2 linked regions of the Latilactobacillus sakei subsp. sakei DSM 20017 = JCM 1157 genome follow. Each later gene encodes a partner of the first gene's protein in a complex. Links are inferred from orthologs where the notes say so. Each region holds a gene or a part of one and is shown in the gene's direction. Other genes may lie near its edges. The genes, in order: tsaE and tsaD.

Evidence for each region.
Region 2: the proteins of tsaE (region 1) and tsaD are in contact, whole or in part, in a crystal structure (PDB 6N9A), measured with the Thermotoga maritima proteins. The link is inferred for Latilactobacillus sakei subsp. sakei DSM 20017 = JCM 1157 from one-to-one orthologs. Residues at the interface, in WP_004082108.1 of Thermotoga maritima: Leu37, Gly38, Lys46, Lys57, Val59, Lys60, Ser61, Thr63, Phe64, Thr65, Leu66, Met67, Val69, Pro71, Tyr82, Arg83, Leu84, Asp86, Asp88, Phe89, Asp93, Ile128, Asp130, Glu131, Arg134; in WP_004082750.1 of Thermotoga maritima: Cys10, Asp11, Arg49, His50, Leu82, Gly84, Gly135, Gly136, Glu154, Thr155, Leu156, Asp157, Asp158, Ser159, Glu162, Asp165, Lys166, Arg169, Leu170, Tyr175, Lys213, Thr214, Leu217, Tyr218, Gln221, Arg222, Asn324.

What each region holds. Positions count from the first base shown.
Region 1 is NZ_AP017929.1:1,109,796-1,125,769, forward strand. What follows is about bases 9,066-11,905. They hold tsaE (tRNA (adenosine(37)-N6)-threonylcarbamoyltransferase complex ATPase subunit type 1 TsaE), read left to right. Parts: upstream 9,066-10,173; coding sequence 10,174-10,638; downstream 10,639-11,905. Other genes in these bases: pta (phosphate acetyltransferase), read left to right, coding at 9,066-10,017; LEUCM_RS05595 (GNAT family N-acetyltransferase), read left to right, coding at 10,628-11,155; LEUCM_RS05600 (DMT family transporter), read left to right, coding at 11,167-11,905. Also shown: LEUCM_RS05530 (TIGR01440 family protein), read right to left, coding at 104-655; LEUCM_RS05535 (ECF transporter S component), read right to left, coding at 667-1,167; thiD (bifunctional hydroxymethylpyrimidine kinase/phosphomethylpyrimidine kinase), read right to left, coding at 1,157-1,951; LEUCM_RS05545 (aminotransferase-like domain-containing protein), read left to right, coding at 2,064-3,491; LEUCM_RS05550 (beta/alpha barrel domain-containing protein), read left to right, coding at 3,495-4,166; LEUCM_RS05560 (hypothetical protein), read left to right, coding at 4,946-5,791; LEUCM_RS05565 (DUF554 domain-containing protein), read right to left, coding at 5,863-6,594; LEUCM_RS05570 (LURP-one-related/scramblase family protein), read right to left, coding at 6,723-7,241; LEUCM_RS05575 (Cof-type HAD-IIB family hydrolase), read right to left, coding at 7,248-8,135; LEUCM_RS05580 (uracil-DNA glycosylase), read left to right, coding at 8,251-8,940; more of pta, read left to right, coding at 9,031-9,065; more of LEUCM_RS05600, read left to right, coding at 11,906-12,075; LEUCM_RS05605 (3'-5' exonuclease), read right to left, coding at 12,410-12,946; LEUCM_RS05610 (exodeoxyribonuclease III), read right to left, coding at 12,982-13,746; murB (UDP-N-acetylmuramate dehydrogenase), read left to right, coding at 13,875-14,786; LEUCM_RS05620 (cation:proton antiporter), read left to right, coding at 14,846-15,974. UniProt on the Escherichia coli protein: Required for the formation of a threonylcarbamoyl group on adenosine at position 37 (t(6)A37) in tRNAs that read codons beginning with adenine.
Region 2 is NZ_AP017929.1:117,222-133,214, reverse strand. Bases 3,549-6,407 are described here. They hold tsaD (tRNA (adenosine(37)-N6)-threonylcarbamoyltransferase complex transferase subunit TsaD), read left to right. Parts: upstream 3,549-4,390; coding sequence 4,391-5,425; downstream 5,426-6,407. Other genes in these bases: LEUCM_RS00730 (chloride channel protein), read right to left, coding at 5,750-6,407; rimI (ribosomal protein S18-alanine N-acetyltransferase), read left to right, coding at 3,913-4,380; tsaB (tRNA (adenosine(37)-N6)-threonylcarbamoyltransferase complex dimerization subunit type 1 TsaB), read left to right, coding at 3,549-3,851. Also shown: LEUCM_RS00765 (asparaginase), read right to left, coding at 1-444; LEUCM_RS00760 (folate family ECF transporter S component), read left to right, coding at 729-1,265; LEUCM_RS00755 (LysM peptidoglycan-binding domain-containing protein), read right to left, coding at 1,396-2,562; LEUCM_RS00750 (helix-turn-helix domain-containing protein), read left to right, coding at 2,708-3,037; more of tsaB, read left to right, coding at 3,126-3,548; more of LEUCM_RS00730, read right to left, coding at 6,408-7,009; LEUCM_RS00725 (PTS sugar transporter subunit IIB), read left to right, coding at 7,287-7,604; LEUCM_RS00720 (YccF domain-containing protein), read left to right, coding at 7,704-8,066; LEUCM_RS00715 (ABC-F family ATP-binding cassette domain-containing protein), read right to left, coding at 8,106-10,052; LEUCM_RS00710 (redox-sensing transcriptional repressor Rex), read left to right, coding at 10,250-10,897; LEUCM_RS00705 (CPBP family intramembrane glutamic endopeptidase), read right to left, coding at 10,946-11,578; co-chaperone GroES, read left to right, coding at 11,750-12,034; groL (chaperonin GroEL), read left to right, coding at 12,088-13,713; potassium transporter KimA, read left to right, coding at 14,467-15,993.

The sequences.
Region 1 (15,974 bases):
ATAAGAGTGGTCTTAAAGCTCAATCAGATTTTGAGCATTAACTTAGAGTGACGAATATAAAAAGGCGTTCAGATTAATTTCTGAATGCCTTTTTTAGATTTGCTTAAATGTCATAAGTAGCGCGTGGGCCACCGACGTATTTTGGTCGTGATCGGAGTGCTGTCACGTGTGCAGCACCTAATGTATCGAGACTAGGACGAACGGGAACTTGCACAAACTTCACGTGCATGCCAATGGCCGTATCCCCAATATCAAGGCCGGCATGGGCGACGATATGTTCCACCTCAACGGGGTCGCTATATTGTTCAAAAGCAGCGACGGAACAAGCCCCACCAGCGTGCATTGCAGGAACGACTGAGACAATTTCAAAATCGTGTGCCTCAGCGACGGAACGTTCCATTACTAAACTACGATTGATGTGTTCACAACCTTGAACAGCTAATTGGATATCGAGTGGCTTGAGAATGCCTAAAAGGGTTTCGATAATCGTTGCGCCGACTTCGCGGCTAGAGGCTTTGCCAATGTGACCGCCAACGACTTCACTCGTTGAACAACCGAGCACGAAGATATCGCCGCGGCTTAGATTGGCGGCTGTTAAGACGTCGTTGGTAATTTGGGTTAAATCCTGTTTAATTTGATTGAGATTAATTGACATATAAAAAACTCCTATTCACTAAAAAGTTGGGGACGAACCCGGTAAAGTTGTTTGACCAGGGGAACTGTGACTAAAATACCAAAGCCATTTTGGACGATATTACTAAAAATAGAGGCGATTCCTGCGGCCCAACCGAAAAGCCAGCTCGTGGCTAAACAATAACCAACGACCATGATGACGCTCCCGCATAGCAGTGGCATGAATAAGCGTCTGGGCCGTTCATCATTGCGGGTGAGGTACGCCACAACAAAGCCTTGGGTCCCATGAATTAAAAGGGAGAACAAGCACCATTCCGGATAACCTGACAATAAATCGATTAGTAAACCGCTCAACGCACCAACTGCTAAACCACCCGGATTCTTTAAAATAATTGCCGTGGTGTAAATACCCACTTCACAGAGCGTGACAAAACCTTTAGTTGCTGGGACGGGAATGATGAATAACATAGATAAAGAAACGGTGAGGGCCGTTAGAATCGCAATAACGGGTATTTGACGCTGCTTAAAATTCATATGAGCCTCCTTGGCGCACATTACCGAAGCCATGGCGCAGTTGAATCCCATTTTGAATCCCGTGATAGACGAATTGTTTAGCCGCTTTAACTGCGGGATAAACGGCATGACCGCTTGCAATTTCAGCCGTAATGGCGGCTGATAGGGTACAACCAGCACCGTTGCGGGTTGCGCTAGTTAAGCGTGGTGCGCTGAGGTAGTGGTTAGTTGTGCCACTATGCAACAAATCGATGGCGTCATCACCAGGGAAACGTTGTCCACCCTTGATAACGACGTGTTGTGGCCCGAGAGATTGGATAATGGTTGCGGCTTGTTCCAGTTCTGCCCGTGTCTGAATCTGGGGCAAGCCACTTAGTATTTGGGCTTCAACTAGATTAGGGGTTACGACTAGGGATTGCGGCAATAAGAATTCCTTCAGACTATCTAGATAGTGTTGTTGCAGCTTATCAGTGGTTTCTTTGAAGGCCAAGACCGGATCCGTGATGATTTGCAAATGCGGTTGTTTTTGTAAAAGATGACCAATTTTTTCAAGTGTCGTGGCATCGTTGATTAAGCCAATTTTGATAGTCGTTAGTGGCACGTAATGCAAAATGGCTTCAATCTGGGCTAATACCGTTTCGGTTTCGATATTCTGAATTTGAAAAGTTTGATCCGGCATGACCGTTGCGAGGCAGGTCACAGCACTGACACCGAAGTGACCAAAGGCTTCGAAGGTTTTCAAATCCGCCTGCAAGCCACCGCCACCCAATGTATCAGAACCAGCAATAGTTAGAATGTTTGACATAAGCCGCCTCCTTTTGGTTATATTAACCTTAACGGATAGTGTGCGGTGACAAAAGAGCCAATTGGCTTGTTTTTTTACCAGCCAATTTATACACTTAAAGAGAGGTGAGGACTTGATAGATTGGGCACGTTATTTACCAGCACAGAAACCAAAATATTTAGCGATTAAAAAAATGGTGATTAATCTGTTAGAGCAGGGGTTATTATCGCCAGGCGAACAATTACCGGCAGAACGGTGGTTAGCAACACAATTAACAGTGAATCGCTCGACTGTGACGCGAGCGTTTGATGAGCTGACAACAGATGGTATATTGGTGCGGCGTGTTGGTAGTGGGACTTTCGTCAGTCAACAGGCTGGTGAACAACAAGCACAGCGGCGCGTTAATTGGCATACGTATTTAACGTCGCAACCTTTTCAAGTTGGGCAGGCTAAGCGTCTAGCACTGCAACAATTAATTGCACAGCAACCCGCCGATTTAATCGATGTTTATTCGAGCGACTTACCAGCTGATTTGATGCCGCAATTCCAATTTCCACCGTTAACGTGGCAAGATTTTAACCAAGCTCAAGAAGCAGAAACACGACTTGGTTATGCCCCATTGTTAACGGCGATTAACCGCTTGAATCAGGAGAATCAAAAATTGGTGCTCCCTGAAGGGCAACTTTTACTGACAGCGGGTGCGCAACAATCGCTCTTTCTAGTATTACAGGGTTTATTGGTACCGGGGGATGCAGTGGCGGTTGAATCGCCATCGTTTTTCCATGAAGCAACCTTATTTGAGGCAACGGGGATTCGCTCGTTTGGTGCACCGCTCGATGCAGAAGGCATTCAATTGGCTGCGCTGGAGCAGCTGATTGTAAAGCATCGCATTAAATTAGTCATTCTCAATCCAAATTATCAAAATCCGACGGGTCAAGTCATGAGCTTAGAACGACGACAGGCGGTTATTCGGCTTTGCCAGACTTATCAAGTGCCGATTGTTGAAGATGATGTTTTTGGTTGGTTACGCTTTGAAACGACGCCAGCCTTGCCAACGCTCAAGCAACTTGATCCTGAAAATGTGATTTATATGAGTTCTTTGTCCAAGATCATGGGTGCCAGCACCCGAATTGGGTGGGTCGCCGCAACGCCGCAAGTGATTGACCAATTGGTGCGTGTTCAGCGGGAAATGGATTTGGTTCCGAGTATTATGTCGCAAGTGATGGCGGCCTTGGCAATTCAGGAGCCGCATTTTCAAACGCAATTAGTCACGTTGCGTCAACAACTACAGACAAGGGCACAGCAGACGCAACAGTTTTTGGCGCGTGCATTACCTGACTGGCAGTTCAGTGTGGCCCAAGGTGGTTTTTATATTTGGGGGACACGAGCAGTTAAACCGTATGCACTAGCACCATTTGTTGCGTCGCATGTGGCACTAGCACCAGGCACATTATTTGGTGCGCACCAGGCTGCTTTTCGAATTAATTTTGCGCGTCTCAATACGTCTCAACTAACGGCATTGGCGCAGCGATTACAACAACTTTTAAATGAGGAGGACTGATTAATGACAGAAAAATTTATACCGGAAATTTATACACCACTTAAAACGAGTGTTGTTGGACCACCCGCAATTGCGCGCCAAGTTGGTGGTATTAAGATTTTAGGCCAAAAAATTAAAACGTTGATCTTCACGACTGACGTAGCAATCGTCAATAATACCAATGCGGATGCTGTATTAGCTGTTTATCCTTTTACACCACATCCCGCGGTAATGAATGCCATCAGTAATGTCGCGACCATTCCAGTTTTAAACGGGATTGGCGGCGGATTAACATCTGGTAGTCGCTCCGCATACATGGGCTTATTGGCGGAAGCGGCTGGTTCAATGGGTGTGGTGGTCAATGCGCCAACTTCTGTTGAGACCATTAAAATGATTAATAAGGTAGTGGATGTGCCAATCGTCGGTACGGTTGTCTCCGAACGTCAGAACTATGCGGCCCAGATTGAAGCCGGGGTTTCAATTCTCAATGTAAGTGGTGCGGCGAAGACACCAGCGATTATTAAAGCGATTCGCCAAAAATACCCTCAGATTCCAATCATCGCGACAGGTGGGCATGATGAAGAGGCCATTCTAAGTACGATTGAGGCTGGCGCCAATGCGTTGACCTATACGCCGCCGACTAACGGAGAGTTATTCGCTAAGAAAATGGCGGATTATCGTGCAGATTTAGATTAGTTGAAAGTTGACGATTTGTGAATTCCCCCGTATGCTTAAAGGATATTGAAGGAGGTTTTTGAATGATTCGTCAAGCAACAATTGAAGATGCACAAAGTGTCTTACCCATTATTAATATTGTTTTTGAAGAAATGGAGATGCCACTTTTTCAGGAGATACCGCTCGAAAATCTATTTAAGATCTTAAAACAAGCATTTGAGATGCCAGAATACCGGTATAGTTATGCTAATACGCTTGTTTATGAAGAAGACGGTGAAATATTAGGGATTATCGTTGGTTTCCCAGAAGAAAAGGAAGCCCACATCGATGATGTATTAGCACCACTTTTCCCACAAATCGGTTTACCTGAAGAAACTCGCTTTTTCACGGATAAAGAAGCCCAACCAGGTGAATGGTATTTAGACACACTAGCTGTGGCTGAACACGCACAAGGACGTGGTGTTGGGACCGCACTTTTGAAGGGCTTTACCTGATTACTTGAAACAACGCGGCGAGAAGATGATCAGCCTCAGCGTCGATTTACAAAATCCCGGTGCTAAGAAATTATACGAGCGCATGGGTTTTGTTAAAAAAGGTGAGCTAATGATTGGTGATCACCGTTATGAACATATGGTCAAAGCTATTTAATTTAAAATTTTAGAAAAAGGCTCGGACAAATTTACGTTTGTCCGAGCCTTTTACTTTAATAATAGCGATGATATACTAATACGAAAGTGGTTTAACACGTTAACTATAGAACGGTAGAATTGGAGGATCATTTAGAAATGAAGTAAAAAACGATGCGCTGGGCAAGGGGCTGTTCAATTGGTTGCCTAACTATCATGTTGTTATTTGGTGTACTTATTTTAACGATGTGTCATGTGCCAAAAGCAGAATACGGATCATATATTACGGCAGGTAATCGTTACTATCGAACAGTGCTGGGGATAGCACCCAAGATAACACACGATTGGATGTTTGCTGATGAAGACGGCGGGTTTGATATAACCGTTAAATTGACGAAAGAGCAACGTAAAAAGGCTTTAACAAGACTATATATGAAATCAATGTCAGGAGATAGTGAATATTCATTTAGGGGCACTTCGACAACTCCTAATATTGTTGGCTTATCAAAACAGGAAACAATGCTTTTGGAGCAGTCCAACGAATATTCAGAATTCAATCAACCAGTTTCTGAAATGCTGAGTGGTTTATTAGAAGGAAGTGCCGATAGAACAGAAATAAATGATTTGACCAATGGCGGGGAGATTCGCTTTTACTCAACTGAACTCGCTTTTTGGCGTCGTTTTTTAGAGCATTATACGTGGCTAAAGACTAGACCATTCAAAGAAAGAATCCAGTGGCTAAGTCGACAGACGAATAGTAGAACCTATTTTTATATTAAAAAATATATTCCGGTAAAAGAAATGTCAACGGGGATGCTCGCTAATTTGATTGAATCCGACGATGAGGGACTATCTGAACCAATGATGAAGCAATATTTACCCATAGAAATAATTCGGAATTTTCCAGTGGGTAGTCTTTATGAAATTGAACTTGAGAATCAGCAGTCTCGCAATTTATATGAGTCAAATGAAGCACACGAATTGATTAAAAGTCGGTATGAGTATCCGGTATCGTATTGATTACTAACCTAAAAAACGTTATTAGCACGAATGCTAATAACGTTTTTTAGTTTGGTGACTGAATCTTAATTTTACGATAACAGCGGCATGATCACCGTGGTCCATAGCCAGCTAAGTGGCATGACGAGGATCATTGCCGGGATCATATCCGCAATGGGAAACTCTTTAATTTTAACCATTCGGAAACCAGTTGCGAGCATTAAAAAGCCACCACAGGCTTTGAAATCGGCAATCATGGTAGGTGTGGTTAATGGGAAAATTAATTTAGCGAGTAAGAAAATAATATAGAAGATGATAAATTGCGGAATGGCAATGGCTGAAACGACATACCCTAAGTTGCAAGCAAAAATCGCTGCGGTGAAGAAATCGAGCACTGATTTGGAAATAAGGATGGTGCTATTACCAGTCATACCGGCATCGAGCGTACCATAGATACCGGTGCCGCCTGCACAAAATAAAACGATGACGGTTACGAGGGCTGAAATAAATTCAGCATCTGTCAAAGTTGTTTTACGAACTGGAAATAGTTTTGAAATGGGCTTTTCCATTAAGATGGCGCCACGATCAATCCAGTGACCGAAATGAACGGCTAGTCCAATGCCAGTCCCTAAGACAATTGCGAGGATAACGGCCGGCATATTTCGCATGACGACAATTGCGTTGATGCCCATTCCCATTGAACAAACGCCGAAGATTAAAGTGATCTCTGTTTTGAATCTAGCGGATAGTTTATCACCCAATAAACCACCGATAATACCGCCGAATAAGACGGATAATGAATTAATAATGACGCCAGTTGGCATTGTAAAGACCCCTTTAATTTTAAAAATAACATATTCAACTATACCAATTAAAAAAAGGGGACGCAAATTTTTATGAATTTAACGTTGGGCAACAAAAAAGTCACCGCTTTTGACGGTGACTCATTTGTTTAACTAAAGCGAAGCGTGTTAGGTGCTAATTTACGAATGAAAGCCTTCGGTTGTGTATACACCCAATGGTTTAAAACGGCTGCAATCAAGATACAAGAGACCTGATCTGCATCTTCCGCAATCGCTAATTTAAAAGTAGGCCCAGCACTTGTCAGGATGATATTAGTTTGCATGATGGTTTGGGTATGGTAGATAATGCGGTATTGATTCTGAATTAGGTCGCCCATGATTAGCCAGTTGAGATTTTTAACATAGACGAATTCATGCCAAACACCCCAAATCTTCTGGAGGCTGCCGATTGATTGGCCGTTTTGAAATAGTTCAAAACTGGGTGAAAACCCGAGTGATTTCTGTTTGATTTCACCGAGTAATTCACCCGAAAGCCGGTAGAGTGAAAAGCCATCTTGGCGTAAGCCGCGACTGCCGACTAAGAGGAATAAGGGCCGTTGGTGGTCATCCATAATCGTTGAGACCCCTTTTAAGGCACTTGCTTGATGCTTAATGTATAAATCAGGCATAACCTATCACTTCTTTTCGGCTGCTTGGTTAAGATCAATGGCGTGATAAATGGCTTGGGCAACGCCGTCTTGTGTGTTTTTAGCGGTATGGTAATTAGCTAAGTCGGTAATTGTGGGCACTGCGTTAGCCATCGCAACGCCAATGCCTGCTGCTTCGATCATGGAATAATCATTGAGATTATCACCAATCGCCATTGTTTCAGACATTGGAATTCCTTTTTCCTTGGCATAGGCTGCAAGTGCAATCCCTTTTTGCGCGTTGATGTGGTTGATTTCGATATTGTTGCTAGAAGAGGAGGTGACAATTAAATCGCCACGTTCTTCACAGAAAACCTTCACGGGTTCTAAATCCGCAAGACCTTTCGTACTGAAAGCAATAATTTTAACAATTTTGATGGTTGGATCAGCAATAATGCCGGCATAATGATCATCGACATAGTTGATATTCATTAATTCTAGACGCGCTGCAGCTAAGGCAACGGCAATTTTATAACTAGTATCAGGATTGAGGTCGACTAATAGATCGGCCACGTTTTGAATGCGATTGACCTGGCTGTCAGAATAGTTCCCGGCAGTGGTCATCAATTCAAAATAGTAACCACTAGCGCGTAATTCATCCGTAACTGCCACGACAGTAGCGGGTTCAATTGGAATGTTGATGACTTCGTTGCTCAATTGATCGAAGACTTGGGCGCCATTCATGGTAATTAAGGCTGGTTTGATACCACCTTCAGCCATTAGCGGAAGTGCTTCGTTGCGACTGCGCCCGGTAGCGACGATGAATTCAATACCAGCGTCTTGAGCCGCTTTGATGGCATTGATGTTACCGTCAGAAACCTGCATTTTATCATTTAAAAGGGTACCGTCCATGTCAGATGCGATAAGTGAAATCAATTCAATTCCTCCTGAAAACGTATTTTTAAAGACTTAGTTATATCTTAGCATGGGAGGGCACTTTCTTCTAGCAACTTGTGTTAAAACAGGATAAACTAATCGATGAGGTGAAAAAATGAAAACAATTATTCATAATGATTGGCAAACCGTCTTAGAACCAGAGTTTGCCAAACCTTATTATGGTCAGTTGCATCAATTTTTGAAGCAAGAATATGCGACGACTACGGTCTATCCGGAAATGCACCATATTTTCCAAGCTTTCGAGTGGACGCCATTCGAACAAGTCAAAGTTGTGATACTGGGTCAAGATCCTTATCACGGTCCACATCAAGCGCATGGCTGTAGTTTCTCAGTATTGCCAGGGGTTAAAGTGCCGCCATCATTAAAGAATATCTATAAGGAACTACAAACGGATGTCGGTTTTAATCCTGTTAATCATGGCTATTTGAAGGCCTGGGCAGATCAAGGCGTGTTCCTATTAAATACTGTGTTGACTGTGCGAGCCGGTGAGGCCAATTCTCATCGCCAGCAAGGTTGGGAGCAACTAACTGATGCGGCGATTGCGGCCTTGTCAAAACGCGGGCACGTGGTCTTTATTTTATGGGGCAATGCGGCTAAAGCTAAACGGGTCTTAATCGATGAAAGTCAAAATGCGGTGTTAACGGCTGTTCATCCAAGTCCGCTAGCAGCCTACCATGGCTTCTTTGGCTCCAAACCATTTTCACAAACAAATCAGCAGTTAAAACAGTGGGCAATGACGCCCATTAATTGGCAATTACCACAAGACGTTTCTGAACAAAAGTAAAACGCTCTCATTATTGACTTGTCGGACGATAAGAAACGTTGTATGATTGTATCAGATTATAAATAAAACGCTTTTATGGAGGTTACTATTTTGGATTTATTTGAAAGTTTGAAAGCAAAAATTACGAGTCATGATTTTAAGATTGTTTTTCCTGAAGGAACAGAACCTAGAATTATTGGTGCAGCAGCCCGTTTAAATGCTGATCGAATTTTAAAACCAATTTTAATCGGGGATGCAGCTGATATTCAAAGCATTGCATCTGCCAAAGGGTTTAACCTCACAGGGATTACAATTATTGATCCTAAAGCGTATCCTCAAGCAGATTTTGACACAATGGTAGCAGCTTTTGTTGAACGTCGTAAAGGTAAAGCAACGGCGGAACAAGCCCAAACTATTTTACAAGATCCTAATTACTTTGGCACAATGATGGTTTATCTTGATTTGGCCGACGGGATGGTCTCAGGTGCTGTTCACTCAACCGGTGATACAGTCCGTCCAGCTCTTCAAATTATTAAAACAAAACCTGGCATCCAACGGACAAGTGGGGCCTTCATCATGCAACGCGGTCGCGACAATGAACGTTATTTATTCTCAGACTGTGCGATCAACATCAATCCAAATGCACAAGAATTAGCAGAAATTGCAGTGGCTTCAGCACGCACGGCTGAATTATTTGATATTGATCCTAAAGTGGCACTTTTGAGCTTCTCAACAATGGGTTCTGCCCGTGGTGAAGAAGTGACAAAAGTCCAAGAAGCAACGAAGATTGCCCAAGAATTAGCACCTGACTTAGACATCGACGGTGAATTACAATTCGATGCCGCTTATGTCCCAGTAGTTGCTAACCAAAAAGCACCAGATTCAAAAGTCGCTGGGCAAGCCAACGTCTTCGTATTCCCAGAATTACAATCAGGGAACATTGGCTACAAGATTGCCCAACGTTTCGGTAACTTCGAAGCAATCGGTCCAATCCTACAAGGCTTAAATAAACCAATCTCAGATTTATCACGCGGGAGCAACGAAGAAGATGTTTACAAGTTAGCCATCATCACAGCTGCCCAAGCATTACAAAACTAGAGTGTCTTAGCATTTAATCAAAGAGGCTTAGGATAATGGTGACGTTATCTTAAGCCTCTTTATGTTTGCTTTTGAGAATCTTCGGATAGCAATGCTTTCCTCACTTGTTATTTTTCGGTATAATGCAGACAAAGAGTCAATAGAATGAGGCGAATTATGTTAGAATTTCAAACAACGCAACCAGAAGAAACGATTACGATTGCTAAAAAATTAGGCCGCCAATTGCAAGCAGGCGATGTTTTACTACTCGATGGTGATTTGGGTGCCGGTAAAACAACTTTCACTAAGGGATTAGCGGAAGGTTTGGATATTAAACGGTATATCAAAAGTCCCACGTTTACTTTGATTCGAGAATACCCAGATGGCCGGATTCCACTTTATCATATGGATGTTTATCGGTTAGAAGAAACCGGCGCCAGTGATCTTGGTTTAGAGGAATATTTTGATGGGGATGGCGTTTCAGTCATTGAATGGAGTCAATTTATTGCTGATGAATTACCAAGTGACTACTTGACGATTCATTTCAATAAAAATGATGACGACGATCAAATGCGGACACTTGTTTTTGAACCGCACGGTGCGCGTTACACGGCCTTGGTTGAGGCTAGTTTTGACAACTAAATCTTTAGTAATTCGGCCTGTGCAGGTAACGGATGCACGGGCTTATTTATGTTTTTTAAACCAAGTGGTACAGGAAACGCCATTTTTACCAATCGCAGCGGAAAACTTGGCGATGTCTGAGGCGTTTTGCGAACTGACGTTACGAGCCGTGCTTGATAGTTCAACTGATGCTTTATGGGTGGCAGTTGATGGGGCTAAGATTGTCGGGGCTGCTCGGCTTGTGAGTGAACCCGAACCAGGCTTGCAACACATTGGCGAAATAAGTGTTGCCGTTTTAAAAGTATACTGGCGACAAAAAATTGGCACACAATTGTTAGACGCACTATTACAAGCAATCAGCGCTAGTGGACAACCGCGCCGAATCGTATTAACAGTTCAAGCACGTAACCAAGGTGCGATTCAGCTTTATCAGCAATTTGGTTTTCAAATTGAGGCCAAACTAGAAGCGGGCTATTATGATCCGGCAGTTGGCATGCTGCCAGTATTGCAAATGGTGCGCTTGATTAATATAGAGTAGGAGATTTAAACGTGATACAACAACGGAGAAAAGGGATTTATTTAGCAATTTTAGGCTCAATTTTTTGGGGTATTCAGGGGCCAGTATCACAATGGCTATTTACAGATACACCAATTGCACCAGAGTGGTTGATGGGCGTCAAAATGGGGTTATCAGGGCTCTTCTTATTAGGTTATGCATTCAGTAAGCAACCGAAAACTGTCACAGCAGTTTGGCGGCAACCGCGAGATGCTGGGCGACTATTGGCTTTTGCTATTTTAGGATTATCGGCTGTCCAGTACGCTTATTTTTTAACAATTCAAGCTAGCAACGCACCGACTACGACGATTTTGCAACAATTAGGGACCGTCATGATTATCATTATCAGTCTTGTGATCTATCATAAGACACCTAGCCGAACCGAATTAATCGCTGTTATTGTCGCTTTATTGGGGACTTGGTTATTGGTCACTAAGGGGCAACTCACTCAGTTATCGATTTCAGGCGCAGCATTAGGCTTGGGCTTGTGTCTTGGTTTCTCAGGTGCATTAAATACGTTAATCCCAGGTAAATTATTTCAGAAGTATGATACGTTGGTGATTGTGGCCTGGGCAATGCTAATTGGAGGCGTGTTATTTAATGTGATTCATCCATTTTGGGTGGATGCACCACCAATGAACATGCCCACAATCATCAGTGTGTTATTCATTGCCATTTTTGGGACAGCTTTGGCTAACCTTTGCTTTTTAGGGAGCTTGAATTACATTACCCCCACAACAGCCGGTTTATTGAATACTTTTGAACCGTTAGCTGCGACAATTGGGACAGTGTTATTTTTAAAAACGAGTTTCAATCATTGGGAAGTCATCGGGGGCTTGTTGGTTATCAGTACAGTTTTCATTCTTAGTTTTGGAAATCGCCGGGGAATCAGCAAAAAATAAGTTAACGTAATAAAGTAAATGTGGTACAATTATTAGTGGATAAAAAGCTATTTAATCATTAGTGCGATTGCTAATGGTTAAATGTATTAATGACACACCTTAATGTTGATTTAGCTTTAATCCACCATTGCTAATAAAGAGGCTATCAGTAACCATTTCAGTTACTGATAGCCTCTTTTGTTGGTAGGATTAAATCGCTTTGAAGGGCATGCTATTTAAAACGTGCGTTCAAAGCTAACTTCTCCATCTTGCTACGTATTGCAAATAATCGACTAAAGTCGCTTACTCACAACACTATGCAAGTACTCGAAGTTAAACCACTTTGAAGGGCACTCTAGCCGATTATTTTCGTGACCTGTTTTAGTGGGTCTGTGCCAAACTCTTGTGCTTCTTTAATCAGAATTTTGGCGCATGCGATACTGTCAGCTAGTGCATTGTGGTGATTTTCGAGTGGAATTTCTAAGTTGGTACATAATGTATTTAACTTATGATTTTTAAATTGGGGATAAAGCCGACGACCAGTTGTTAAAGTGTCGAGGGCTAAATAGTGAGGTTCTGGGATGTCGTAGTGTTGGAGTGTGCTACGAAGGACACCGATATCAAAGGTCGCATTGTGCGCCACAACTAATTTTTGCGGTGTGAAAAAAGGTGCGATGTGTGGCCAAACTTGATCAAACTTAGGGGCTTGGGCCACATCATCTTCATAAATACCGTGAATCTGGCTATTACGGCTACTAAAATAAGTTTCGGGTTTAATAAGGGTGTAAAATTGATCGACAATTTGGTCGTTACGAACAACGACTAGTGCAATTGAACAAGCACTGTCGCGTTGACCATTGGCGGTTTCAAAATCCATTGCAACGAAATTCACTGTTTCTACCTCGCTTTATTTGAAGTTTGCTTATTCTAAGCGAATAAATCTTGTGTGTCAAGTTCTACGGGACAATGATCTGAACCATAGATTTCCGTATGGATTTTGGCATCCATTAATTTTGGTTGGAGCTCGTCAGAAGTGATGAAATAGTCAATCCGCCAACCGGCATTGTTATCGCGTGCATGGAATCGATAGCTCCACCAAGAATAAATATCGGCTTGTTCAGGATAAAAATAACGGAAGGTGTCTGTGAATCCAGATTGAAGAAGTGTCGTCATTTGGGCCCGCTCTTCATCAGAAAAGCCAGCACTCTTGTGGTTGGTTCGATCGTTTTTCAAATCAATTGCTTCATGCGCCACGTTTAAATCGCCGCAGAAAATAACCGGTTTTTGCGTGCCTAGTTGTTGCACGTAAGTTCTAAACGCGTTTTCCCAAGTCATGCGGTAATCTAACCGTTTTAATTGATTTTGCGAATTAGGGGTGTAGCAAGTGATCAAGAAAAATTGAGGGTATTCTAATGTAATTACACGGCCCTCATGGTCATGTTCAGGTTGTTGAATACCGTAAGTGACATTGAGTGGTTCATGTTTCGTGAAAATAGCCGTACCAGAATAACCTTTTTTCTCGGCATAATTAAAGTATTGATGGTAGCCAGGTAAATCAAGTTCAACTTGACCAGCTTGCATTTTTGTTTCTTGTAGACAGAAAAAATCGGCATCTAATTGTTCAAAGGTAGTCATAAAATCCTTTTTTAAAACGGCTCGTAAGCCATTAACATTCCAAGAGATAAATTTCATAGCGCTTCGCCTCGTTTCTATCCTATATTTTAACGGTCTATGAGTAATTACGCAAAAGAAGTGTTGACTGTTCAATTACGGTCTACTTTGTTAAACTAGAATAAGATTATTTGAGAGGAACGACAGCCGTGTTAAGTCAAATCAACGCATTTTTAGAAGCAAATCAAACAATTAATGTTAAAACCAATGAACCTTTAAGTAAATATACCTTCACCAAAACCGGTGGTCCGGCTGATTTATTAGCCTTACCAACGTCAGTTCCTGAAGTGCGCCAACTATTAGTAGCCGCTAAGCAGAATCAATTACCAATTACTGTGATCGGGAATGCTAGTAATTTAATCGTCCGTGATGACGGGATTAGTGGCTTAGTGATTATCTTGACCGCCATGGATCAAATCGATGTGCAGGGCACAACTGTGGTTGCACAAGCCGGAGCTGGGATTATCCAAACCTCTGAGGCTGCCTATAGTGGTAGTTTGACGGGGTTAGAATTTGCGGCTGGGATTCCTGGAAGCGTTGGGGGCGCGGTATTCATGAATGCTGGGGCATACGGTGGTGAGATTAGTGATGTCTTAACATCTGCCGAAATTTTAACGCAGGATAATGAAATTGAAACGTTAACGAACGTCGAATTAAATTTCAGCTACCGGCATAGTTTAATCCAAGAAAATGGGAGTATTGTATTGTCAGCCCGTTTTGAAATGGCTAAAGGTGTTGCACCAACCATCCGCGAGAAAATGGATGAGTTAAACGCATTACGCGCTGCTAAACAACCGTTGGAATATCCTTCATGTGGGAGTGTCTTTAAACGACCAGTGGGCCATTTTGTGGGGCCTTTAATTCAAAAAGCAGGCCTTCAAGGACATCAAATTGGCGGCGCACAAGTTTCAGAAAAACACGCTGGTTTTATTGTTAATCGTGGCGGCGCAACTGCCACTGATTATTTAACGTTAATTGCGTATATTCAAGAAACAATTTGGCACAAATTCGAAGTTCGCCTTGAACCAGAAGTGCGAATTATCGGTAAAAAATCAGAATAGTGAAAATGGGGGCCAGTCATTGTACGACCCCTATTTTTGCATGAAAGTGAGGGATTTAGATGGCTATCATTGAAGCTGTTATTTTGTTAGTGATGCTGTTGATTGTCGCTAATATCATCGGTCACTATGTACCACGACTACCGGTCAGCCTGATTGAAATTGGGTTGGGCTTGCTGGTGGCACTACTTTTTTCAGTTGAGATTCCATTAAAAACAGATTGGTTTATGTTAGTGTTTGTCGCGCCGTTGTTGTTTAACGACGGCCGCCGGTTTCCTAAAAGGGAATTATGGGCGCTGCGAGGACCGATTATTGGAAACGCGATTTTCTTAGTATTTGTCACTACATTGATTGGGGGCTTAGCGATTCATTTGCTAGTGCCTAAGTTGCCATTGGCGGCGAGTTTTGCGTTAGCCGCTATTTTATCACCAACGGATCCGATGGCGGTCCAGTCGATTTCAGAACAAGCTGACTTGCCGCCACGTGTTTTACATTTGGTTAGTGGCGAAAGTTTAATTAACGATGCCAGTGGCTTGATTAGTTTTAAATACGGGATTGCCGCTGCGGTAACTGGCTACTTCTCGATTCAACAAGCTGCCGGTGATTTCTTATACATCAGTATCGTTGGCGCAATTGCTGGGATGTTGTTGATGTATGCAATTCATTTTATTCGACTGTTTATGTTGCAACAAGGGATTGAAGATGTTGTTTTCCACACCGTCTTGCAGTTGATTACCCCCTTTGTGATTTATCTAGTGGTTGAAGATTTACTCCATGCCTCAGGTGTGATTGCCGTGGTTGTGGCTGGGATTATTAGTCACGCAAGTCGCAATATTTACTTGGATTATTTACCAGAATTAAAATTAGTGACGGAACAAACTTGGTCGATTGGTGTTTATTTATTGAATGGCCTTGTCTTTTTAATCTTAGGGATTGAATTACCAGTTGCGATGAGGGGGACGGTGCATAGTCCACTGATTAATACGGGAGAAGAAATTCTCCTGGTATTAGCGGTTTGGGGAATTCTAATTTTAATTCGAACCTGTTGGACATTAAGTTACTTGTTGTACACCAACAAATCGAATCCGAAGCAATTAAAAGATAACCTTAAAATTTCAGTCCTTTCAGGGCTTTCAGGTGTGCGAGGAGCCATTACGATGGCCGGGGTGCTTTCTGTACCGACTGTGCTTG
Region 2 (15,993 bases), 990 kb from region 1 along the record:
GTTCATGACGACTAAAACACCTTTATCATGGGCATCATCAGAAGCTGCTGTCCAAACGGCACTAATTAAGTTATGAAGACCATCTGAGCCGATTTCATTAGAAGAACGCATCGCACCTGTGATGACAATTGGCACGTTGTTAGGCAAGGTCAGGTCTAAGAAGTAGGCAGTTTCTTCAAGTGTATCGGTCCCGTGAGTGATGACCACACCGTCGATACCTGTTGCTTCAGCTTCTTGAATGCGATTCTTGAGTGCTAACATCACGGTTGGTGTAATGTGCGGTGAGGGCAGATTCGCAAATTCTTCACTAATAATTGTGAGTTGGTTATCGAATAATTTTTCAAAACCGGCCATTGGATTTTGACCAGTTGGTGCGACTGCACCGTCTTGATCAGCGGACATGGCGATTGTACCACCAGTGTGCAAGACGAGGATTTTTTTCATAGTTGTCAGTCCCTTTCATAATCAGGCTTAATTAGTTCCAGTATAGCAAATTTTGACCACCTTGAGATGATATATTTTGAAGTGGACAAACTGAATAGTTGTATCCTCAGGGAATCGGTGGTACATTTAGTAAGTTCTAAAAAGATTCGGAGTAGGGATTAAAGCGTTAAGTGCTGGTGGAACGGAATGTGAACACCAGACGAAGAGCAGTAATGCTCGCGGTTTTAGTCCCGTATTCGCCGCAGTGTTATTTGTGGCAACTCCAAAAGGGAGATGCTTTTTTTATGGTTAATCAAGATCGGTTATTTGGTGTGAAGCTAGACACCAGACGCGTTGTATTACTAGCTGTTCTAATCGCTTTACAATTAGTGATTGCTCGCTTTGCGATTTCGCTAACGATTTACAGAATTAGTTTTGGGTTTATCGTTACCGCCTTAATGGGTTGGTGGTTTGGGCCAGTTTGGGCGGGCTTAGCGGCCGTCCTTGGCGATCTCATCAATAGTTTGATGATTGGTGTTCCGGGCGGCTATTTCCCCGGTTTCACGTTATCAGCCTTCTTAGGCGCATTCATTTACGGCTGTTTCTTCTACCGGCAAAAGATTACGTGGTTACGCGTGATTTTAGCGGTATTAACGGTGGTTGTCGTCGTTAATCTTGGCCTAAATTCATGGTGGGTATCGATTTTAAGTCAGACCCCAATCAGTGTCCACTTTGCTACAAGAGCAGTGGGCGAGGCCGCCACAATGGTCATTCATCCGATTGTGATTTACCTCGTGATGCATTTTGAACCAATTGTTCGTTTGAAAGATAGAATTCAATAATTTTAAAGGCTAAGCAGTCAGTTATTTGCTTAGCCTTTTTGTATAGGATAAAATAAAAAACTATATCAAAATAAGCCTCTTAATGAGAATTTATTCTGATATAGTTATGATTAATTTAACAGAAGTTATGTTACATAGCGTTGAACATTAGATATATATTATTTGGCTTATCTTTTTCTAACGTAAGTGATGTAGCTGATTGACCTGCATAACCGTATTCTTTTATATGATAGGCCATATATTCCTCTTCGGTTGATATATTGAAATGTGCATTAAGAACCTCAATAAAACCATATCTGGTTGTTCCTGGATATAATTCCTCCATAGAATTTCCGATAGTGTAGTGATGACGACCATCTTCAGTATAGACATGATCAGTATCTGAATATCCCGAAGTATATTTATCCATATAGCTAACTTTATCGCCAACTTTACCAGTAAAGGTGCCTACTTTATAGAAGGGACGGTGTTCTTGAGAATAGATTATATATACGTTGTATGAAACCTGGTCTGTTGGTTCGGGTTTGTCAATATTGTCATTATCTTGGTTGTTATTGGTATTACCAGTATTTGAGCCGTTATCTTGGTTATTATTGGTATTACCAGCATTTGAACCATTATCTTGGTTGTTATTAGTATTGCCAGTATTTGAACCATTATCTTGGTTGTTATTAGTATTGCCAGTATTTGAACCATTATCTTGGTTGTTATTAGTATTACCAGCGTTTGAGCCATTATTTTGATTGTTATTGGTGTTACCAGTATTTGAGCTGTTATCTTGGTTATTATTGTTACTACTATTGTTTGAATTACTATTTACATTAGTGCTTGGTGCTGTGGTTGTATCGTTAACATCAGGGCTAACTGGTTTTGTAACGATAATTGAGTCATTGTTCTTAACAGGTTGTGAAGAATCGAGATTGTAAGCATTATTATCCTCATTTTTATCCTTAACAATCACAGTGCTATTAACACCATTCCACTTAAAGAGCAATGTGTTACCAGTTTCAATCAAATCAACATTACTAATATGGTTAATTTCAGCAAGACGTTTAATAGAAACGTCAACGCCATTTAATTTGGCTGCTGCACTAATCGTACTTAATGTATCTCCCCATTTGATTGTATATTTATCAATCCCTGTTGTTTTTAAGTCTTGTCGAATGGCTTGGACACTTCTAGGCGTCCAGTTCGTTGCGGCTTCAACAGAGTGACTTGCACCATTAAAAATAGGTGCTACGGTTAGTAAGGTTACTCCAGAAACAAGTAGACTTGTACTAATCTTCGATAATTTCATAATATTCCCTCCAAGTAATAAGATTACGGTATCATTTTAGCATGAAAGAGTAATATATGTAACATTTATATTTAAATAGATATAATAGTCACTTTAATGAGTGGTCTTAGTCTTTTAGTGTTGAACTAAAAGGAACTATGACATAATGATTAAACAAATAGGCAATTTAATCCGTACTAAACGGTTGGACCAAAAAATGACAATTGAACAACTGGCTGAAAAAGCAGAATTGTCAGCCAGTTTTATCGCTAAGTTTGAACGAAATGATCAGAATAATATTTCGATACAAGCACTTGAAAAAATCGTGAATGCTTTAAATATGAAGTTGGGTGATTTATTCATGTACGAGGGTATCAGCGATACAACAACTTTAGAATTAATCGGTTATCTCTCTCAATTGAGTGAGACAGATCAACAAGAATTAAGTGCAGCAATTCTAAAAATGATAAAAATTAGTCAAAAAAATAGTAAATAGGAAAAAAGCTTTGAACCGACCTCTGTCGATTTAATCGCTAATTTATGCTAGAATAACAAGGATTATAAGCAGAAGAAGGATGACATTAATGAAGCTATTGGCAATGGATACCTCGAATCAAGCGGTGAGTGTGGCGCTACTTGAAGACCAACAAATATTAGGCGAAATGACCGTCAATATTCGGCAAACCCACAGTCAAACATTGTTACCAATGATTGATCAACTTTTAAAACAAACCAAGACACCAATTGAAGCAATCGACCGGTTTGTAGTGGCACAAGGACCCGGTTCATATACTGGCTTGCGGATTGCGGTTACAACGGCCAAGTCTTTTGCCTGGACAATGGGTAAGGAACTAGTTGGGATTTCTAGTTTGGCACTTTTAGCGGGGAACGTTCAAGAAACAACCGCTTTGATTGTGCCGCTATTTGATGCGCGCCGGGACAACGTTTTTGCCGGTGTTTATCAATGGCAAGACCAGCACTTACAAAACGTGGTCGCTGATCAACATTTGGCACTAACCGACTTATTAGCACAAGTGGCGTTACTAAATGAACCTGTCTATTTTGTTGGCGGTGACGTACAACAGTTTAACGCACAGATTAAAGCCACTTTAGGTAGTCAGGCCCATTTTGTCGATGCCAACCATAACTTGCCACACGCAGCTGTTCTAGGCCAATTGGGGGCTAATGCTGAACCAGTTGCTGACATCCATGGCTTTGGGCCACATTATCTCAGAAAGACAGAAGCAGAGGTCAACTGGGGTAAAACACATGACGATCAAGGATCGGCAGCTTATGTGGAACAAGTTTAGGGAATACCTACGCCCACGTGTTTGGTTAAAAAAAGAGCTCCCCTACGTTACGCGGCAAGTCATGATTGATGATCAGCCGTTTTACTTGGCGCGTGCCAGCCAGAGCGATATTCCAGCGTTGATTGATATTGAACGCTCGGTCTATGGCGGTAAAACACCTTGGGATCGGTGGGCCTTTGCTAGTGAACTCAGCAAGCGCCGGACATCGATTTATTTAGTATTATGCCAAGGCTCAGAAGTGGTCGCGTTTGTTGGTGCTTGGTTTTCAACTAATGAGGCCCACATCACGAATATTGCGGTCCGTCCTAACTTTCAAAAACGAGGGATTGGCCACTTTTTAGTCCACGAGGTGGTCGCACTTGCGCGGGATTATCCGAGTCAAAAAATTACCCTTGAGGTCCGCACTGGTAACACAGGCGCGCAGTCTGTTTATCGACGGATGGGGTTTAAGGTCGTTAAAACCAGACGCAATTATTATGTTCAGGAAAAAGAAGATGCATTCAGTATGTGCCGCATACTGAGTCAATAGGAGTAACAAAATGACGGAGAAAAAAGAATTAATTTTAGCCTTTGAATCAAGTTGTGATGAAACGAGTGTGGCGGTCATTGAAAATGGTCAACGCATCTTAAGTAATGTCATTGCAACACAGATTAAGAGTCATCAACGTTTTGGCGGGGTAGTCCCAGAAGTGGCTAGCCGCCATCATGTTGAACAAATCACACTTTGTACACAAGAAGCACTGGAACAAGCTGGTGTGACTTATGATGATTTAACAGCGGTCGCCGTCACTTACGGTCCCGGATTAGTTGGCGCTTTATTGATTGGGGTCACAGCCGCTAAGGCAATCGCCTATGCGCATCATTTGCCACTTGTACCGGTTAATCATATGGCCGGGCACATTTATGCGGCCCGCTTTGTTAAACCGTTAGAATACCCTTTGTTAGCCCTATTGGTTTCAGGTGGTCATACAGAATTGGTTTATATGCCTGCTGCGGGTCAATTCGAAATCATCGGTGATACACGGGATGATGCGGCTGGCGAAGCCTACGATAAGATTGGACGGGTATTGGGTGTGCCATATCCAGCTGGTAAGGAAATTGACCGCCTCGCACATATCGGACAGGATACGTTTAATTTTCCACGCGCAATGTTGAAAGAAGATAACTTGGACTTCAGTTTTAGTGGTCTCAAGAGTGCTTTTATCAATACGGTCCACCATGCTGATCAAATCGGTGAAACATTGGACCAAGCGGACTTAGCGGCGAGCTTTCAAGCAAGTGTTGTTGAAGTGTTAGTCACTAAAACCCTTCGCGCAGCACAATCACTAAAGGTTAAACAACTAGTTGTTGCCGGCGGGGTTGCGGCCAACCAAGGCTTGCGAGAAGGCTTAGCGGCTGGGATTGAATCAGCAGGATTAGATCTTGATTTAATCATGCCACCACTACGCTTATGCGGCGATAACGGCGCGATGATTGGCGCTGCTGCCCACATTGCACTTGCGCAAAACACGCTGGCTGATTTAGATTTAAACGCCGTCCCTAGTTTGGACTTTCCGTATCAAAACGAACTTTAAAAGTAAAAAAGAGAGTGTGTCATAAGTTGGGTATGTCCTGAGGATTAACACAGAATGGCGAATGATTGCTGTAAGCAATCATTTGAGATTCAGGGTTAACCGGAAGGATATGACTTATAGAACACGTTTAAAAAAGAGAGTGTGTCATAAGTTGGGTATGTCCTGAGGATTAACACAGAATGGCGAATGATTGCTGTAAGCAATCGTTTGAGATTCAGGGTTAACCGGAAGGATATGACTTATAGAACACGTTTAGACCATCAATATTTAGATAACAAAAAAGGGGGCTGGGACAAAATTTACTTTTGTCTCAGCCCCCTTTTGTTAGGCTTCACTTTGATGTAGTCGCGCACCTTGGCTTTGTTGCTGTTCACGGCGTGCTTGATGATGTTGACGGTATTTTTCTAAGCCTAAGACGATGCCAGTAGCAATAATACCAACCCAAAAGAGATTAGGCGGTAAGAATAAAATAACCATAATCAATCCAGCTACCAGTGGGGCTTCAAGAATGGCACTGCCCATACTGATGGCAATTAACCCAATGACAAAGAGGGAATCAACTTGCGGGAATAACTGGCTAATTGCCATCCCTTGAGCAGTTGAAGCAAACAAAACCGGGAAGATATCCCCGCCAAGCCAACCGGTGTTCAAACAGATTGTTAATAAAATTAGTTTTAATAGGGAGCGGCTCATTAAAAAAAGCATTGATTGATCTTGCCAAATTGTGGTGAATAAATGAAAGTTATGTTGACCGGAAAAGAGAATGTGTGGGAAAAAGAGGCTGGCTAAGAAAATCGCTAGACCACCGATTAAGACGCGGACCTGATCGTTGGTGAGGCGGGCTTGCATAATTTTGCGTAAGCCCACCATGCCGGCCAACCAAAGTTTTCCGAGTAAATAACCTCCGAGCACTAATGGTAAAAACCAATAGAGATCGCGCCCTTGCCAGTGCGATTGGCCAAGCCGAATAATTAATGACGGTTCGCCGGTTAAGATGAAGACGCCGCTAAACCACGCAGTCCCATTTAAAAAGTAAGTTGTGATGAGGGCTTTCTTTTGATAGGTTGCTACTTTGGTGAGTGGGGCGGTTGGTTGTTGATAATGCAATAGATAGCGGTGCGGTGTCGCGAGTACTTTTAATCTCATGCCTATTGATTGTGCACGTAAGTCATCAAAATGCGCGGCGACGTAGCGTTGCTTGTCAGCGAGCCAAATACTGTAGAGGAAGGTTGAGCTAACCAATGTTGCTTCAGGTCCAAGGCTCGTTCCGCTGACCAAAATGACAGCAGAAATCAGCATTTGTAAAAGGACATAGCGATAATTAGCAGTGCCCGTTTGTTTGAGATCAGCCTTAATGACCCCCAAATTTTGTGGGAGGGGCCCAAAATAGTGTCGTGAAATAATGATGACTAAGCCAACCATCACCAGCATAATGGCGTCTAAGAGGCCACCAAAGGTTGCTTTTTGCCAGAAAAGATCAATTAGAGTACTTTGTAAGCTATAAAAAAGGCCGAGCAAGATACCGACGATGGCGCTCAGAATAAGACCATAACCAAATAGATAAAGTGATTTAAATTTAAACATGTTGCCTCCGAAAAAAAGTGTCTAAATGCCATTTAAACATAGTTGACGTAAAAAGTCAGGTTGAAAAAAAGAATATAAAATAACACTAGTTATTAGTTAATTTATTAACAAATAGTCAGTAAAGGGGAATCAGCAATTATTTAAATTAAAAAATAACATTAATTGACAATTATTTAGAAAGCGCTTATACTGAATTTACAGCAGTGATGAAAACGCTTCATTTCACTTTCTGTACAATTCTTTCATTTCAATCTAAAAAAATTAAGGGGTAATTATTATGGCAGAAAAAACAATCATGTTATGTTGTGCGGCAGGTATGTCAACTAGCTTGCTCGTTTCAAAAATGCAAAAGGCAGCAGAAGCACAAGGTGTCGATGCAGAAATCTTCGCAACTGGCGCATCAGATGCAGATAACCAATTAGAAAACAAAAAAATTGATTGCGTCTTATTAGGCCCTCAAGTACGCTTTATGGAAGGTCAATTTAAAGAAAAATTGGCACCTAAAGGCATTGGTGTTGAAGTGATCGATATGAAAGCCTACGGGATGATGGATGGCGAAACCGTCTTGAAACAAGCGTTAGCACTAATCGGTTAATGATTAAAAACAAAGCCCACCTAATTAATTAGGCGGGCTTTTTGATTAGGGTTGGACAAGTCTGTATAATCGGAGAAAAGAGTAGAGGAGGAGTAGCTGATGAGTCTTTTAGGCACAATTATTTGGTGGATTTTCGGTGGCTTAGTGAGCGCAGTTGGTTGGTTTTTAGCCGGCTTAGTGTGGTGTGTCACAATCGTGGGGATTCCAGTTGGCTTACAATGTTTTAAAATTGGTGGTTTGACGTTAATGCCGTTTAACGCACGAGTTGTTTCGAGCGGTGGTGCAGGCTCCTTTTTATTAAATATTGTCTGGTTTATCTTTGGGGGCTTTATTTTATGGGCCAACCATATTTTCTGGGGCTTGTTATTAACAATTACAATTGTCGGCATCCCATTTGCCCATCAACATTTTAAATTAGCAAGTTTATCATTGAGTCCGTTTGGCAAACAAATTGTTGGCTAAAAAAAGCGCGTATCCTACGATACGCGCTTTTTCTGGTTTTTAATTAGTAAATTCTTCTAGTGCCATCGCTTGTTCTTCCCAATCAGCTTCTGTTTGAGCAAGGTCTGCTTGCACTTTTTCTAAATCTTGTTGTAATTCCTGCAAGACCAATGGTTTAGTGATGATATCGGCTTGCGTCATTTTTTCTTGAATGGCAGTTGCTTGTTCTTCGAGTGTTGCCATTTGTTCTTCTAAAGCAGTGACTTCTCGTTCTAACTTCCGTTGAGCCCGTTGTGTTTCCTTGCTGGCTTTATAATTATCTTGAGCAGTAACAGGTTGGTCACTGACTTCAACTGGCACTTCAGCGGCTTGTGCGAAGGCTTCTTCCTCAGCCTTTTTAGCGAGATAGTAGTCGTAATCGCCTAAGTAGCGCTTGCTGCCGGTGGTGGTTGACAGTTCAATGATGCCGGTTGCCACTTGGTTGATGAAATATCGGTCATGGGAGATGAAGAGGACGGTGCCGTCGAATTCGCGTAAGGCTTGTTCTAAAACTTCCTTACTATCGATGTCTAAATGGTTAGTTGGTTCATCCATGATCAAAAAATTATCATGGTTCATGGCTAGTTTAGTTAGTAACAGTCGTGCTTTTTCGCCACCACTTAATTGTGAAACGACTTTCAAAACATCGTCGCCGGTGAATAAGAAGCTGCCCAAAAGTGTGCGGATTTCTTTTTCAGGGGTGGTGCGATGTTCATCCCATAATTCATTAAGAACCGTTTTGTTAGCGTGGAGGTTGCGTTGTTCTTGGTCATAATAACCGATAGAAACATTGCTACCAACACGTTCGTGACCTTTTAAGAATGGAATTTGATGAAGGATACTCTTTAAAAGTGTTGATTTACCAATCCCATTAGGTCCGATAATCGCTAAGCGTTCTTGCTTGTTGACCTCAAAGTTAATCGGTTCGACCATTACTTTGTCGGCTGAGTAACCAACAGCCGCGTCAACGACTTGCAAGACTTCGTTACCACTTGGTTGATCGATATCAAAATGGAAGTGGATTTTAGAGGCGTCGTTGGTTGGGCGTTCTAACTTATCCATCTTTTCAAGTTGACGACGGCGGCTTTGGGCTTGCTTAGTCGTGCTGGCTCGAACTAAGTTTTTGTCGACGAATGTTTGGAGTTTCTCGATTTCGGCTTGTTGTTTCTCATAAGCCTTCCATTCGAGTGATAGGTTGGCTGATTTTTGCGTCAAGAAGTGACTGTAATTGCCGGTGTAGTGCGTTAATGTGTGGCGACTCATATCGTAAACTTCTTTAGTAATCTTGTCTAAGAAGTAACGGTCATGAGAAACGGTTAAAAGTGCACCGGGATAGGTTTGAAGATAATTTTCAAGCCATGTTAAGGTTTGAATGTCCAAATGGTTAGTTGGTTCATCCAAGATTAAGACGTCTTTTTTCTCAAGTAATAGCTTAGCAAGTGCTAAGCGGGACCGTTCGCCACCAGATAGCGTGCTGATTGGTTTGGTGAAAGTTTCTTCTGGGAATTGGAAACCGTGCAATACACCACGAATTTCGGCTTCGTAACCATACCCGTTTGCTTCAGAAAAGTCGTGTTGAATCTGATCGTATTGTTTTAAGAGGGCTTGGTAGTCCTCATCTGAACGATTAGCATCTGGATCGGCAATTGCTTGTTCCAACGTATGCATCTGAGCTTCCATTTGGCGAAGGCCTTCGAAAATCGTTAGCATTTCGTCATAGATGTTCCGTTCAGAACTAAGACCGCTATCTTGGGCTAAGTAGCCAACTTGGACATTTTTACCCAGAATAATTTGACCATCATCGGGCGTCGTAATGCCAGCAATCATCTTCAAAAGTGTTGATTTACCAGCACCGTTAGGGCCAACTAAGGCGACGCGGGCGTGATCTTGCACTTCCAATTGTGCATTTTTAAATAAGTAGTCACCGCCAAAGTGACGGGCGACTTGTTGAACCTGTAATAATATCACAATGTAAAATCCTTTCGATGTCGTGTTTTTAAGGTACCATTTTAAGGAATCGTTAAAGTCCGTTTCAACTATCATAACAGATTTAGGGCAAAGACAGTCAAAATAGTAAATTAATTGCTTTTCACAAGAAAATTCAGTATCATTTCAATATAGTGTAGGGATATTTTCACAAGTAAAAGAATGAACGGAGGTTCCAAATGGCTGAAAATAAAATTCCAAGAGCCACAGCGAAGCGTTTACCTTTATATTATCGTTATCTAAACTTTTTAAACAATTCGGGTAAGACCAAGATTTCGTCAACTGAACTATCTGAAGCTGTTAAAGTCGATAGTGCGACAATTCGCCGTGATTTTTCATATTTCGGTGCGCTCGGTAAACGGGGTTATGGCTATGATGTTGAGTCTCTCTTGAGTTTCTTCAAGAAGACGTTGAATCAAGATCGCTTAACGAATGTTGCTTTGATCGGTATCGGTAATTTAGGACATGCTTTGTTAAATTACAACTTTAGACAAACGAATAATATTCGGATTAGCGCTGCTTTTGATGTTAAACCTGAATTAATTGGCACGATCCAAACAGGTGTGCCGGTTTACTCAATGGACGAAATGGTTGAACAATTGAAGTTACAACAAATTGAAATCGTCATCTTGACGGTCCCAATCGAAGTTGCTCAAAAAGTAACGGATCAACTAGTTGATGCAGGGATTAAGGGCATCATGAACTTTACCCCAATTCGAATTTCTGTACCGAATACGATTCGGATTCAAAATGTTGATTTAGCGAAAGAGTTACAAACGTTAATTTATTTCCTTGATAATTATAATACAGAAGAAGCGTCAAAATAAATAGAGCCTCATTAACCAGCAGTGATGTCGGTTAATGGGCTCTATTTTTTAATGACTGAGATAAAAGAGCGTCACGACGAGATTCATTCCCGCATGACTGATAATCGTTGTATAAATGGAACCCGTTTTGCGATACAGCCAACAAAGGAAAAGGCCGATTGCCGCGTAGATAATTAGATGACTGTCTTGATGAATCACGGCAAATAATAAACTAGAGATGAGTGCGGCTAATACCGAATTTAAGCGGCCGCTAAGACCGCCAAAAATCGCCTTTCGAAAAACGAGTTCTTCCATTGTTGGCGCAGCAATTGTTAGAATAATGATCAACCACGGTTGGGCTTTGAGGGCCGTCATGAGAGTGAGCGTATTGAGTGATTGCGTACTATTTTTAAAGAGTAGATGATCAATTGAACCAGCGATAATTTGGACGATTAACGCGAGTAAAATACCACTAATGCCCCAGATGATGGCTTTCTTAAGCGGCAAGGGGTGTTTCTCAAGACTATTTTTGGGACCCCGATAATTAAAATAGAGTAATAAAAGTGCGCCGAGGCTGTCCGTGATTGTGGTGAATAAATAGAATTGATCCGACAGGCCAAAAAAGCGGACGAGGGCACTCGGGATTAATAAAATGATGAGATAGCTGATAATCAGCCTAAAATTTTGTTGGCTTTGAGTCATGATTACGCTCCTGAAAGTTGATGTGACCATAGCGTAGCGCATTGACTACTAAAATGCAAAAGGGGATAGCAAAATACTTGCAATGTTCTGAAAAAATGCTATGATAAAAAATGTGATTAGCACTTGAGTGTTTAGAGTGCTAAAAAAGAAAAAGTGATGGAGGGATTTTAAGTGTTAAAACCATTAGAAGATCGCGTAGTGATCGCCGTTAAAGACGAAGCAGAACAAACAGTAGGTGGCATTGTCATTGCAAGTAACGCCAAACAAAAACCACAAACTGGTAAAGTCGTTGCCGTTGGTGCCGGCGCAATGACCAGTGACGGTCAGCGAATCCCACTTGATGTCAAAGAAAATGATGAAGTCATTTACGATAAATATGCTGGTTCAGAAGTTGAATACGAAGGCCAACAATATTTGGTATTACACGCAAAAGACATTATCGCCATTATTGAATAATAAACTGAAACGTTTAAAAACAAACTAAAAAATTTTTTTGAGGTGAAATAACTATGGCAAAAGAACTTAAATTTTCAGAAGACGCACGTTCAAAAATGTTAGCAGGTGTTGATCAATTAGCTAACACTGTTAAGACAACATTAGGACCAAAAGGCCGCAACGTTGTTTTGGAAAAAGCTTACGGTTCACCAGAAATCACTAACGATGGTGTGACAATCGCTAAAGCAATCGAATTAGAAGATCATTTTGAAAATATGGGTGCCAAATTAGTTTCTGAAGTTGCTTCAAAAACGAACGACATCGCCGGTGACGGTACAACAACCGCTACTGTTTTAGCCCAAGCAATTATTCGCGAAGGGATGAAGAATGTGACAGCCGGTGCTAACCCAGTTGGTATCCGTCGTGGGATTGAATTAGCGACTAAAGAAGCTGTTAAGAAGTTACACGAAATTTCACACAAAGTTGAAAGCAAAGATGCGATTGCCCAAGTTGCTGCTGTTTCATCAGCTAACGAAGAAACTGGTCGTTTAATTGCTGATGCCATGGAAAAAGTGGGTAACGACGGTGTCATCACAGTTGAAGAATCAAAAGGGATTGATACTGAATTAAGCGTTGTTGAAGGGATGCAATTTGATCGTGGTTACTTGTCACAATACATGGTGACTGACAACGACAAGATGGAAGCTGACTTAGACAACCCATACATTTTGATTACAGATAAGAAGATTTCAAATATTCAAGATGTTTTACCACTTCTACAATCAATCGTGCAAGAAGGTAAAGCCTTATTAATCATTGCCGATGATGTTGATGGCGAAGCATTACCAACACTTGTCTTGAACAAGATTCGTGGGACATTCAACGTGGTTGCTGTTAAGGCCCCTGGTTTTGGCGATCGTCGTAAGGAACAATTAGAAGACATTGCGACATTAACAGGTGCCACAGTGATTACAAGTGACCTTGGTCTAGAATTGAAAGAAACAACAATCGATCAATTAGGGACAGCTGGTAAGGTAACTGTTACAAAAGACGATACAACAATCGTTGAAGGTGCTGGTAGCAAATCAGCTATCGCAGAACGTGTTGAAAACATCAAGAAACAAATTGCTGAAACAACATCAGACTTTGACCGTGAAAAATTACAAGAACGCTTAGCTAAATTAGCTGGTGGTGTTGCAGTGATCAAGGTTGGTGCTGCCACAGAAACAGAATTGAAAGAACAAAAATATCGGATTGAAGATGCCTTAAATGCAACGCGTGCAGCTGTTGAAGAAGGCTACGTTGCCGGTGGTGGGACAGCATTAATCGATGTCATCGAAAGTGTTGCCACTCTTGAAGAAGAAGGCGACGTTCAAACAGGGATTAACATTGTGCTTCGTGCATTAGAAGAACCTGTTCGTCAAATCGCAACAAACGCTGGTCTTGAAGGCTCAGTCATTGTTGAAAAAGTAAAATCACAACCTGTTGAAGTTGGCTACAATGCAGCAAACGGCAACTGGGAAAATATGATTGAAGCGGGTATCTTAGATCCAACTAAGGTAACACGCTCAGCATTACAAAACGCAGCTAGTGTTGCTGCTCTAATGTTAACAACTGAAGCAGTGGTTGCTGACAAACCAGAAGACAACCCAGCACCAGCAGCAGGCATGGACCCATCAGCAATGGGTGGCATGATGTAATTAAAGAAGTGTGACTCGAGTTGGTCAGGCTTTGAGGATTAACAGTAAAACGGGCATTATGGCGGTCTTTGCCATGATGCCCGTTTTGCAGTTAACCGGAAAAGGCTGCTCGAAGAGCACGTTAATAAAAGAAGTGCGTTTGAAACGGGTTGATTCTGAGCATTAACCTAAAAATGAGCGTTATGGCGGGTCTTGCCATAACGCTCATTTTGTAGTTAGGCGCAGGAATCAGTTTCAAAAAGCACGTTAAAGAAAGAAGTGTGTTTGGTTGCGGGTAGCAACTGAGCATTAATACAAAATTGGCAGTAATCTTGGGCTTAGGATTACTGCCAATTTTAGATTAAGCGGAGGTTGTTGCAACCAAAAAACACGTTAAAGCAGTACGTCCAACCAAGGCCATCCCCAGCATTTTACTGGGGATGGCCTTTTTTTCTGTCGTTTTCAAAATTAACGCTGGTTATTATCATTTTTTAGCTTATAATGAATGCAAGGCGCCCGTCGAAATAGATTTTATTTAGCTAATCGACGCTATAACTAACGGTCAATGATGGTTAGAATAGATAGGTACCTAAGTTAAATTCTTGTAGTATTTTAGTGTCAGATATAGTAGAATACCTTTTGTTCGAAAAAACAGCAATTATTTTTAAGTAGGATATTATATTCAAAAGTCACCGTGTGAAATGGTAACAGGCGATTATCACATGAGGGCTTTTTATGTATAGAAATACGATTAATTAAAGGAGTTATATTGCAATGCAACAACTAAAACGGATTTTCATCGGGAAACCATTAAAGTCTTCCGATGAAGGTAACCAGAAATTAGGGCGCTTCAAGGCCTTGGCAATGTTGTCTTCTGATGCTTTGTCATCAGTTGCATACGGAACCGAAGAAATCGTTGTTGTTTTAACAACGCTTTCTGCAGCAGCAATTTGGTATTCAATTCCAATTGCAGCGTTCGTATTGGTGTTATTGATTTCTTTAACCCTTTCTTATCGGCAAGTTATCCACGCCTATCCAGGTGGTGGTGGCGCCTATGTCGTTTCAAGTGAAAACTTGGGTAAGAATGCGGGTTTAGTCGCAGGTGGTTCACTGCTTGTGGATTACATGTTAACAGTTGCGGTTAGTATTTCGGCTGGTGCTGAGGCGATTACCTCGGCAATTCCGGCAATGTACGGGCACCAGGTAGGGATTTCCTTTGTCATCGTGATTATTTTAATGGCGATGAATCTCCGTGGGATGCGCGAATCAGCGTCGTTCTTAATGGTGCCAGTTTACTTATTCGTCTTGATGATGACCTTGATGATTATCGTCGGATGTTACAAAATTTTCACAGGTGCGATTCCATTCCACGCAACAGCAACAGTTGGGGCCGTTGTACCAGGGATTTCAATGGCATTGATCTTTAGAGCTTTCTCATCTGGTTCATCTTCATTAACCGGGGTTGAAGCAATCAGTAATGCGGTACCGTTCTTCAAGAAACCACGGGCCACAAATGCTGCTGAAACATTGGCAATCATGGCCGCTATCTTAGGGTTCTTCTTTGCCGGCATCACATTCTTGAACTACTGGTACGGCATTGTGCCAATGGAAAAAGTAACGGTCTTATCACAAGTTGCACAACATACTTTTGGTAAAGGGTTCTTCTTCTATATCGTTCAATTCGCAACGGCCTTCATTTTAGCTGTTGCCGCTAATACTGGTTTCTCAGCATTCCCAGTGTTGGCTTATAACTTAGCAAAAGATAAATATATGCCACATATGTATATGGATCGTGGCGATCGTTTGGGTTACTCAAACGGGATTATCACATTGGCAATCGGTTCAATGGCGTTGATCTTCATCTTTAACGGTGACACATCACGTTTGATTCCGTTATACGCCGTTGGGGTGTTCATTCCATTTACGCTTTCTCAATCAGGGATGTTGCGTAAGTGGTGGGTTGAACGGCCTAAGAATTGGTTTGGCAAATCAATCGCTAACTTTGTTGGTGCCTTGATTTCATTTGCCATTTTAATTATCTTATTCGTTTATCGTTTACCTGATATCTGGCCATTCTTCATCATCATGCCAATTATGATCTGGATTTTCTATAAGATTCATGATCACTATAAGAAGGTTGCACGTCAATTACGAGTAAGTGCCAACGAAGCTGTCTTACATGATTATGATGGCTCAACCGTTATTGTCTTGGTCAGCAACGTGACTCAAGTTACCCGCGGGGCGCTTGATTACGCACAATCAATCGGTGATTACGTCATTGCAATGCACGTGTCGACAGAT